DNA from 3 places in the Halobacillus sp. ABA4_118 genome. Region 2 is predicted to be linked to each of the others. Evidence: riboswitches for the same ligand, from Rfam matches in the RefSeq annotation. Region 2 holds a riboswitch; each other region holds the start of a gene.

Region 1 (3,280 bases), 1.5 Mb from region 2:
TGACTGCAAAGGCCGCATTGATGGTCTTCCCTCTATCGTCCATGTCCTTCATGACGGCAAGCATCGGCAAATGATGAGCAAGCGATGCGATGAATCCTGTCATCGATACCGCGTTCATCCCGAGACGTCTTCCCGCACGGGTGAGCACTTTTTCGCCGTGCCTGCTGATAAACGCCACCAGCGGATAAGCCCCTGCAAGTGTGACAGTGATTTTACCCACGATGAGCATCCCTTCTGATAACGGAGCCATACCGGGGAGAACCGTTATACCTGTTAACGTTTCAATAATGATGAGAGCAAGCCCTGAAATAATAATGATTTCGACCGCTTTGCCGAAATAGGAAAACAGACGAATGGTCAAGGCTGTGAAGAGCCAGAGACCGGCGGCGATGAAAAGGGATAGAATCATGGCCGGAAGCAGATTTCTAAGCATCCACCCCGGTTCATAGCCGGCTGTCCACCCGCCGATGAAACAACCGATTGGAATCGTCACCATTCCTGCAAGAATTCCCTTTGCGAAAAAAGGATGATCTTTTTTTGCTACAACGGTCAAGGCAACTGGAATGGTAAACACAAGCGTAGGGCCCATCATCGTCCCAAGCAGAGCCCACGAAAAAACAGCCGCTTCTTTGTCTGCCGCGAGCGATTCCGCCAGAGGATAAGCCCCCATATCAATGGCAAGCAGCATAGAAGCAAACATCGAAGGATCAGCTCCTGCAGCCTGGAACAATGGAGTGACGACCGGCGCGAGCCATCTGGAAAGCACCGGGGCCAGAGAGATGATCCCCACCATGGACAAGGCCAGAGGACCCATCATCATAAAGGCTTCATAAAAACGCCATCCTAAGGCAAGGCGGTGATTCAATATGTAGTAATCAAGAGCTCCAAGAACCATAAAGGCGCACATGACCATAAGGATGATATCATTCAACACAGCCTCTCCCTCCTCTCTTCATCTCCTCCATTCTAGTGAACTTTCCCCCATAAAAAAAGCCCCCTCACTGAGGGGCTCTGGCTGTAGAAAAATCCTGTGTTAACCAGTTAGAGTTGTGCATTTGCCGTGGGAAGGGTCACTTCCCGCTTATCGGTATATGCATGCCGCGGCACGCCCTCCGCTGACTTGGGCCCGTGCTGTTCCCGCAGGCATCACCACCGAACGCTCCTCGTGCCGACGTTAGAATATAGAGGAGAGAGTTTGTGCCCTACGCAGGTTCTCAGATTCAAAAGAACGGCACGGGCTGCGCTGTTGCGCACTTGCGTGGAAAGGGAAGGGGCTTTCGCTCCTGGCGGGAAGAAAGAAAAAAGCTTGTAAAGAAACAGGGGTTTCTCTACAAGCTGAACCCCTCAGTGAGGGGCTTTTCATCAGCCGATGGAACAGGCAGCGGAGCCATGTTTTTGAATGTACTTCTGGTGATGCTCTTCTGCTTCAAAGAAAGAGGAAGCCTCTTCCACCTGTGTAGCGATCGAACGCTTGAAGATGCCTTTGGCACTCCATTCTTTGATTTTCTCTTCTGCAATGTACTTCTGGCTTGCATCTGTATAGAAGATCACTGAACGGTATTGATGTCCTACATCAATGCCCTGACGATTTACCTGTGTCGGGTCGTGAGCTTCAAAAAAGATATTGACCAGTTTGGCATACGTAATGACAGCAGGATTATATTCGATACGGACAGCTTCCGCATGACCGGTATTTCCCTGTTTCACTTCTTCATAGGAAGGGTTTTCGAGATGTCCCCCGATGTAACCGACGGTTGTTGCCGTTACCCCTTCGAATTTCTCAAAAAATGCTTCTACTCCCCAAAAACATCCTGCGCCGAAAATTGCTGTTGCCATATCTACATCTTCCCTTTCCTTTAACGCAACTTCTATCGAGAGCCATGACGGGTATGCTGATATGCAAAAAACCCCTTTTCTTATCCACATAAGAAAAGGGGTTCGTATCAATCCGTACGATCCTCTCATCTTTTAGGATGGTGTTCATCCTACAGGAATTGGCACCGTTCTCGTCAATCCGTGGATTGATTCGATGGTTGCCGGGCATCAAAGGGCCAGTCCCTCCGCCTCTCTGGATAAGAAGTTTCCGTTATTTATTTAATGTTGATTATCAATATACTACGTTTCAGTAACGAAGTAAAGGATAAATGATGATTCTTTTTGTATCATCATTGTATTCACACTTTAGCATGACTATGCCAGTCCACGCAAAAGAAAAGTCTTACTGACTGCCGGTTGTATAAATCTCCTCATACGGCTGGACGATGACAAATCCATCTCCTTCGAACTGCATTTGAATAGATTCCCCGCTTCCCCGTCCGATAAACGTTTTAAAGCTTACATCCGTCTTGAAATTCGGCTCCAAATGCCCGGACCAGGCTACGGTCGCATGAGGATCCGTAATAACCGGTTCTCCCGGGCGTACGAGCAATGTCAGTGGTTCGTAATGGGAGGTGACAGCCACACGTCCGCTGCCATTCAAGGTCACGTTAAACAGACCGCCGGAAACCATCCCGGCCACTTTTTTCATCAGCTTGATATCCCAGTCGATGCTCGGTTCAAAAGCCAGAAGGTCGTTGCCGTTTACTGTTATCGTTTCATTATCCAAGTCAAAAATCGTAATCTTTTTCCCCTGATCAGCGAGATACAAACGTCCGCGCCCTGTCGCTTTCATCAGCGAACTGCCTTCTCCCGTCAACGCCTTCTTGAACATTTTTCCTACACCGTGCTCCAGAATCCCTTCTCTCTCAAACTTGATATTCCCATTATAGGAAATCATGGCCCCGGATTTCGCCCAGACCTGATCCATCAGGTTCACCTCGAGAATACGCGGGGTTTCCAGCTCAAAATAATCATTTTCTGAATCATCCTGTTTCGTCGCCCTGATAAACTCCTCAATCGAATAGTCTGCCATGACAGATTCCTCCTTTTATGTAGGTTATAGTTCTATACCACACCCCGGGGTGGGTTAGACCATTTATGAAACCTTTGTCTATCGTTTTACGTTTACAATGGAGGAAAGGTTTCATCACCACCTGGCAGGGGAATGATGATTCTATTTGATCTATTCAAACAACCTAAGGACGAGGAGGACCTGTTTATGTATGGTCTTGATGAGAAAAGAAAACAGCTGTTGGAGTATGCCCATTCCGTCTCTGACGAAATGGCAGCACAGAAGCCCGGGGAAGGAAAATGGTCGGTCCTTGAAATTCTGGAGCACCTGTACCTGATGGAACAACTTGTCGTCTACCAGATCAAGCAGGCAGTAAAGCAGGGAGATATC
Region 2 (3,280 bases):
CAGGAGTAACGATTGGAGCAGAACAGCGTACGACCGTGTATGAAGCTCTTCAAGCCGTTACGATTCATGCCGCCTATCAATATGGAGAAGAAGAGACAAAAGGAAGCCTTCATGCAGGGAAGCTAGCTGATTTGGTCATTCTTGATCAGAGCCCCTTCCAAGTAGACCCCATGCAGATCAAAGAAATACAGATTGAAGAAACAATTAAGGAAGGACGCACCTTATACAAAAGGGAAGAAAACCAGGGGAATCCAAATGCATTGTGAGCCTTGCCGTTTTCGTTTTAATAAAGCCGCCTGTCCAAGTAGGACAGGCGGTTTTTTTTGCTTAGGCTTTTGTTTTATACGATGTTATATGATCCTGCAGCGTGTCATCACTGCCGAATAGGAAGTGTTTCTTCATATCTGGTGAATACGTGGAGTTTACAGCTGTGCGTCCGACAGTTTCGACTACTTCACGAAGCATAGCCGGAGACGCTCCACAGCAGAGTCCCAGGTAGTTCACACCGATACCGTGAGCTTCCTTAGCCCATTCTGCCAATTCATAACGGTTCGTATAGAGCGGGTCGAGAGATGTTGGGAACGTTGTTTCCGTTGGAAGCGTGCAGGCACAGCCACCGTCCGGCAGGTTGAAGAAAGTAGGATGCTCCTCCGTTGTCCGGTAAGGGATTGGAAGGGCCCCAACATAACCGTCCACGGTTTTACGGATTTTCTCAACGTACGGCTGCATCGTTGCCGGACCGCGGAAACAGTTCATTCCTACAACGAGCGCCCCTTTTTCTTCTAATAAGCGGCAGGCCTCTTCGACTTCATAGCCATCTCGCAAGACGTTCTCCCCCATCAGACCGAATGTGATGACAGCAGGGAGGTCCTGCTTTTGAATTTCTTCAAGAGCAATCAGAGCTTCTTCATAGTAGTAGAAGGTTTCACCATTCACGAAATCTACACCTTCCTCTTTACACCAGCCGATCATCTCTGCAAACATGCTCCTTGTTTTCTCAACAGCTTCAGGATTATCCGGATTGAACAGGTTGGTATTGGAAACGTTCCCAGCCACAAGAGCTTCTTCCTCTGGATGCTCTTGAGCCACCTCTTTAGCCAGACGAATTGCCTGACGGTTGAGCGGTTCCAGTAATTCTTCTTTTCCAATAATTCTCATTTTTTCGCGGTGACCGTTATACGTGAATGCTAACACAACGTCGGAGCCCGCAAGCATATAGTCTCGATAAGTCTGTTTGAGTGCCTCCGGGTTATCCAGCGCTACTTCCGGTACGAAGGATCCAGCTTGTAAATAGCCGCGGCGCTCCAATTCAAACAAGTAACCTTCTCCACAAATGACGGGTCCATCCTGTAACCTCTGCTCTAATGATCGTTTCATTTCACAACAACCTTTCCATTTGGTATTGAATAAATATATTAGAAAGCTCATCCTTCTAAAGGAATATGCTGACTCACAGATTCTGATGGAGCTCTTTTTAACAGAAGAAGTGGTGTATATTTCCATTAAAAAAAGACCTCCTTTGATAAGGGGCCTTCCATTTATCTAAGACTCCTTATCTTCAAGGCAGTATAACTGCCTTCTGGATTTAGCACCGTGCCAATGGCTGGTTGCTGAGGTATCAAAGGGCCAGTCCCTACACCTCTCTGGATAAGTTCGTATGTAATTTTTAAAGCAGCTGATCCGTTTGATCAACGTGTATCCTTTCGCTTGCGTTATACATTACAGGAAAATATAGTGAGAATCAATAGAATTTTCGGAAAAAATACACCGGTATTTAAAAGCGGAAGTTAAGAAGGCAGCGCCGTTTCGACGATAATGGGAAAATGAACGTAGACTTATAGGTGGAGGGGTTCTCTTCATTATGAAACTTTATACAAGGCATTTCGTAGTCCCTTATAGAAGGTTTTGTATGGGGGAGCAGGCGATGTGTTCTGTCTTAACAGGAATGGTTTTTCTGTCTTAGGGATTGTGGTGGGAAGTGCGTAAAAAATGGAGGTTGGTAGAATGAACGTTTATGTCTATGCTTTAGATACCTTGGCAGACTGGGAACTTGGCTATGTAACCGCTGAGTTGAACTCGGGGCAGTACTTTAAAAGAAGACGGGAAGATGTTTCACTTCAGGTGGCAGGGGCAGGAAAAGAAACAATTACGACAAAAGGAGGGATGAGGATTACACCTGATATAACCACGGATGAGATCCTCCTTTCTCCTTCGACCGTTTTGCTGCTGCCCGGAGCAGATACGTGGAACCGATGTATCCATCAACCCATCATACATAAAGCAGCGAAGCTTCTGGACTGTGGGGCGACGGTTGCTGCCATTTGTGGGGCCACACCGATGCTTGCTGAAGCCGGTTTGTTGAACAATCGTTTCCATACCAGCAACAGTCTTGAATATCTTTAAATGGTCCGTCCGAACTATGATGGGGAGGCGTATTACAAGGACATAAAGGCCGTAGCGGATCAGAACCTTATAACAGCCAGCTCTGCAGGAGCCCTTTTATTCGCGAAACTAATACTTAAGCACTTGAACGTTTTTTCGGAAAGAACCCTGAAAGCATGGGATACGTACTTCAGCACAGGCGATCTCCGGTACTTTTACATATTGATGGAAACCTAGGAGAAATAGATTCAATGGAAGTGATGTCTCAAGGTGGGAGAGGAGGAGAGCATGGACAAAGCATTCCATTTTTTATTCATCATTCTTATCTTTATTGTGTATCATGTCGTATCATTCGGAGATACTCCCGCTCCTTTTGGGATAGGCGTCAAAGAGTTGGGAGATCAGACAACGAGGGTCGAAGAATATAATTGGAGACGAAGCACCGTTCATCAAACTGCTATAAGCTGGAAGTCGCTGGAGGGAAAGCCGGAAGAACTGACGTATCTCTGGGTGAATGAAAAACAATTAAGACAAATGTATGCGGCCTTCCTTTCTTATATCCTGCTATTGGTCTATTTCCCTCTATCTAAGCTCATAAGATTGAAATACAGCATAAAAGAGAAGGATACGGGGCTGAATCCTTTTTGGAAGGGAGTTTTATTTATACTGGGTACAGGCATCTACACAGCCGTATTGATCACCGGCATTGTGCAATATCAAGAGCTGTTGGATGAAACCACTCGCTTACTAGCTGAACTGGAGCCCCTGATGCATCAGGATGAATGAAGGGATTTCAGATTACATCACGAAGAAAAGGGAGCACGATAAAAGTGCTCCCTTTTCTTTGTTCAATGAGAGGATCGATCTATACGTTTACTCTGTCACCCTGGTGACCTTG
Region 3 (3,280 bases), 3.4 Mb from region 2:
GGATCCATGATTCTGGATGGCGCTGTCATAGGGGAGCGGGCCTTTATCGGAGCAGGAAGCCTTGTTCCGCCCGGAAAAGAAATCCCTCCGGATACACTGGCCTTCGGACGGCCGGCCAAGGTGATCCGTTCCTTAACAGAAGAGGATTACAAGGAAATGGACCGGATCCGGAAATCGTATGTCGCAAAAGGGCAGTACTATAAGAACCTTCGGGGCTGAAATGCTTTTCAGCTCGATGCCTGCATGATCAGAAGACATACAGAGGGAAGTGGATAGCCGTATCAAATCAATGCGTACTCTGCCGTTTGTGCAACTCGTGAAAATAAAAAAGCTGTTTCCTCCAACAAGGAAACAGCTTTTTTTTATTGAAAACGACCGCTGAGCTCTTCCGCTTTATCCGTACGTTCCCATGGAAACTCAACATCTGTCCGTCCAAAATGGCCGTAGGCAGACGTATCACGGTAAATAGGTTTACGAAGATCGAGCATTTTAATGATTCCAGCAGGACGGAGGTCAAACAAGTCACGCACAGCGTCCACCAGCTTTTCTTCCGACACTTTGCCGGACCCGCTGGTATTGATGGAAATGGAAACCGGCTGGGCCACCCCGATTGCATAGGCGAGCTGGACTTCCACTGTATCCGCAAGACCTGCAGCTACGATGTTTTTCGCAACATAACGAGCCGCGTATGCAGCAGAACGGTCCACTTTGGTCGCATCCTTCCCACTGAAGGCACCACCACCGTGACGCGCATATCCACCGTACGTATCTACGATGATCTTACGTCCTGTTAAACCGGCGTCCCCTTGAGGACCTCCGATTACAAAACGCCCGGTCGGATTGATAAAGTATTTGGTTTCATCATCAATATAGCCTTCCGGTACAACGGGCCCGATCACCTGCTCTTTCAAATCCTTCTGGATCTGTTCGAGCGTGACTTCTTCAGCGTGCTGCGTCGAAATAACAATCGTATCCACGCGGACCGGCTGATCATTTTCATCATATTCAATCGTTACCTGCGTCTTGCCGTCAGGACGAAGGTAATCGAGTGTTCCGTCTTTGCGGACATCAGAAAGACGCTTGGAAAGTTTGTGGGCAAGAGAAATAGGCAGCGGCATCAATTCGGGCGTTTCATTGTTGGCAAAGCCGAACATCAGTCCCTGGTCACCGGCACCGATGGCTTCTATTTCATCATCGCTCATTTTCCCTTCACGGGATTCAAGCGCAACATCCACTCCCCCTGCGATATCCGGGGACTGCTCATCAATAGCCGTCAAAACGGCACATGTATCTGCATCAAAGCCGTATTTTGCTCGTGTATATCCAATATCTTTAATCGTCTGGCGCACGATCGATGGAATATCAACATAGGTATTCGTACTGATTTCACCGGAAACCAGGACAAGTCCCGTAGTTACTGTTGTCTCACATGCCACCCTTGCATTCGGGTCGTTTTTTAAAATTTCATCTAAAATAGCATCAGAAATAGCGTCACAGATTTTGTCCGGATGACCTTCTGTCACGGATTCTGATGTGAATAACCGGCGGTTCGCTGGCATTCTAAAAACTCCTCCTTCTGTAAGTACAAAGTATTAGACGGAACTCTTTACCAGTATGTGTAGAAAAACATAAGTTCATTTCATAGTGTCATCCTGGATCCGAAAACGTTTTCGTGCACGTTCTCAGTCAGAAATAATAAACAGGCGGCAAGGCCTGGTCATGGACATTTCCTTCTTATAAAAAGAAAAAACCCTTCCTATACCGAGGAAAGGGGCTGCTTCCTTTCGCTCTTATCGTCCAAGGAGCTGACTCCTTGCTTCAGGTTAGCACCATGTCCCTGCGGACGGTTGCTGGGTTTCAAAGGGCCTGTCCCTCCACCAACTCTGGATAAGAGAGTTTCCGTTCTCAGCTATCGTATCGAAAAGCGTGTTTAATGTCAATTGGATTCATCGGGTTTCGACGCACCCCTTCCATCCAGATTCAACCTGGATAAACGTTCTGTTCAAACCATCATAGGATAATAACAGCCATGAAATATGGCAGTGTTGAAAACTTTCCCACAATCCACTGAATAGTATGGACGATTAAAATAAATGTGTTATACTAATCTCACATTATTAAACTGCAAAGGCGGGACGATGCATATGAGTACAATAAACCAACTGTCAGAACTTAATCTTCTACTTTCCCAGGACCATGTCCACCACCAATTATCTGTTCCACATTTAGTGGAAAAGATTTTATACCGCAATGAAGGTACACTAACGGAAAAAGGGGCCGTTCAGGCTACGACAGGTACCTATACGGGACGCTCACCAAAGGACAAATTCATTGTCCGTGACGACGTAACCGAAGATAAAGTCGAATGGGGTGCTGTGAACCAGCCTATTGACGATGATACGTTTGTGAAATTATACCATAAAGTGCTCGATTATTTGAAAGACCGCAGGGAGTTATTCGTCTTCAAAGGTTTTGCAGGAGCGGATGAGCGCTACCGCCTTCCTATGCAGGTTCTTACAGAATTCGCCTGGCACAACTTATTCGCCCGCCAAATGTTCATCCGGCCGGAGGCATCCGAATTGGAGGAGCATGACACAGAGTTCACTGTCATATCTGCTCCAACCTTCAAAGCAGATCCTGACGTGGATGGTACGAATTCCGAAGCGTTCATCATGGTTTCGTTTAAACACCGCGTTGTCCTCATCGGAGGAACAGAATACGCAGGGGAAATCAAGAAGTCCATCTTCTCCGTCATGAACTACCTGCTTCCGGAAAAGAACGTCCTTCCGATGCACTGCTCGGCCAACATCGGCAAAGAAGGCGACGTTGCTCTGTTCTTCGGTCTGTCGGGCACAGGAAAAACGACTCTGTCCGCTGATCCTCAGCGCCGCCTGATCGGGGACGATGAGCACGCCTGGTCCCCCTACGGTGTCTTTAACATTGAAGGGGGATGCTATGCGAAGTGCATCAACCTGTCCAAAGAAAAAGAACCGCAGATCTATGATGCCATTCATTTCGGCTCGGTTTTGGAAAACGTCGTCCTTCAGCCGGATTCGCACGCGCCGGATTATGACGATACGAGCCTGACGGAAAATACACGGGCCGCCTACCCACTGGATCACATTGATAATACAGTCCAGCCAAGTATTGCCGGCCACCCAAATGCCATCATTTTCTTGACAGCTGATGCCACGGGAGTCCTCCCACCAATCAGCCGTTTAACAAAAGAACAGGCGATGTACCATTTTCTAAGCGGCTATACGAGTAAACTGGCTGGAAC

The links. Region 2 has a riboswitch for S-adenosylmethionine ahead of ACXAGL_RS19305 (homocysteine S-methyltransferase family protein). Riboswitches for the same ligand answer to the same signal wherever they lie in the genome.
Region 1: another riboswitch for S-adenosylmethionine. It lies ahead of msrA (peptide-methionine (S)-S-oxide reductase MsrA); the one in region 2 lies ahead of ACXAGL_RS19305 (homocysteine S-methyltransferase family protein).
Region 3: another riboswitch for S-adenosylmethionine. It lies ahead of metK (methionine adenosyltransferase); the one in region 2 lies ahead of ACXAGL_RS19305 (homocysteine S-methyltransferase family protein).

What each region holds. Positions count from the first base shown of each region.
Region 1 is NZ_JBSWWS010000001.1:2,271,685-2,274,964, reverse strand. It holds gene eutH (ethanolamine utilization protein EutH) at 1-934, opposite strand, end outside; gene msrA (peptide-methionine (S)-S-oxide reductase MsrA) at 1,363-1,836, opposite strand; SAM riboswitch class I at 1,959-2,079, opposite strand; gene ACXAGL_RS11225 (AIM24 family protein) at 2,219-2,911, opposite strand; gene ACXAGL_RS11220 (DinB family protein) at 3,098-3,280, shown strand, end outside.
Region 2 is NZ_JBSWWS010000001.1:3,753,642-3,756,921, reverse strand. It holds gene ACXAGL_RS19310 (amidohydrolase) at 1-266, shown strand, start outside; gene ACXAGL_RS19305 (homocysteine S-methyltransferase family protein) at 328-1,377, opposite strand; SAM riboswitch class I at 1,550-1,654, opposite strand; gene ACXAGL_RS19300 (DJ-1/PfpI family protein) at 2,005-2,403, shown strand; gene ACXAGL_RS19295 (hypothetical protein) at 2,671-3,168, shown strand; gene ACXAGL_RS19290 (hypothetical protein) at 3,256-3,280, opposite strand, start outside.
Region 3 is NZ_JBSWWS010000001.1:383,650-386,929, forward strand. It holds gene ACXAGL_RS01990 (gamma carbonic anhydrase) at 1-219, shown strand, start outside; gene metK (methionine adenosyltransferase) at 363-1,559, opposite strand; SAM riboswitch class I at 1,788-1,894, opposite strand; gene pckA (phosphoenolpyruvate carboxykinase (ATP)) at 2,145-3,280, shown strand, end outside.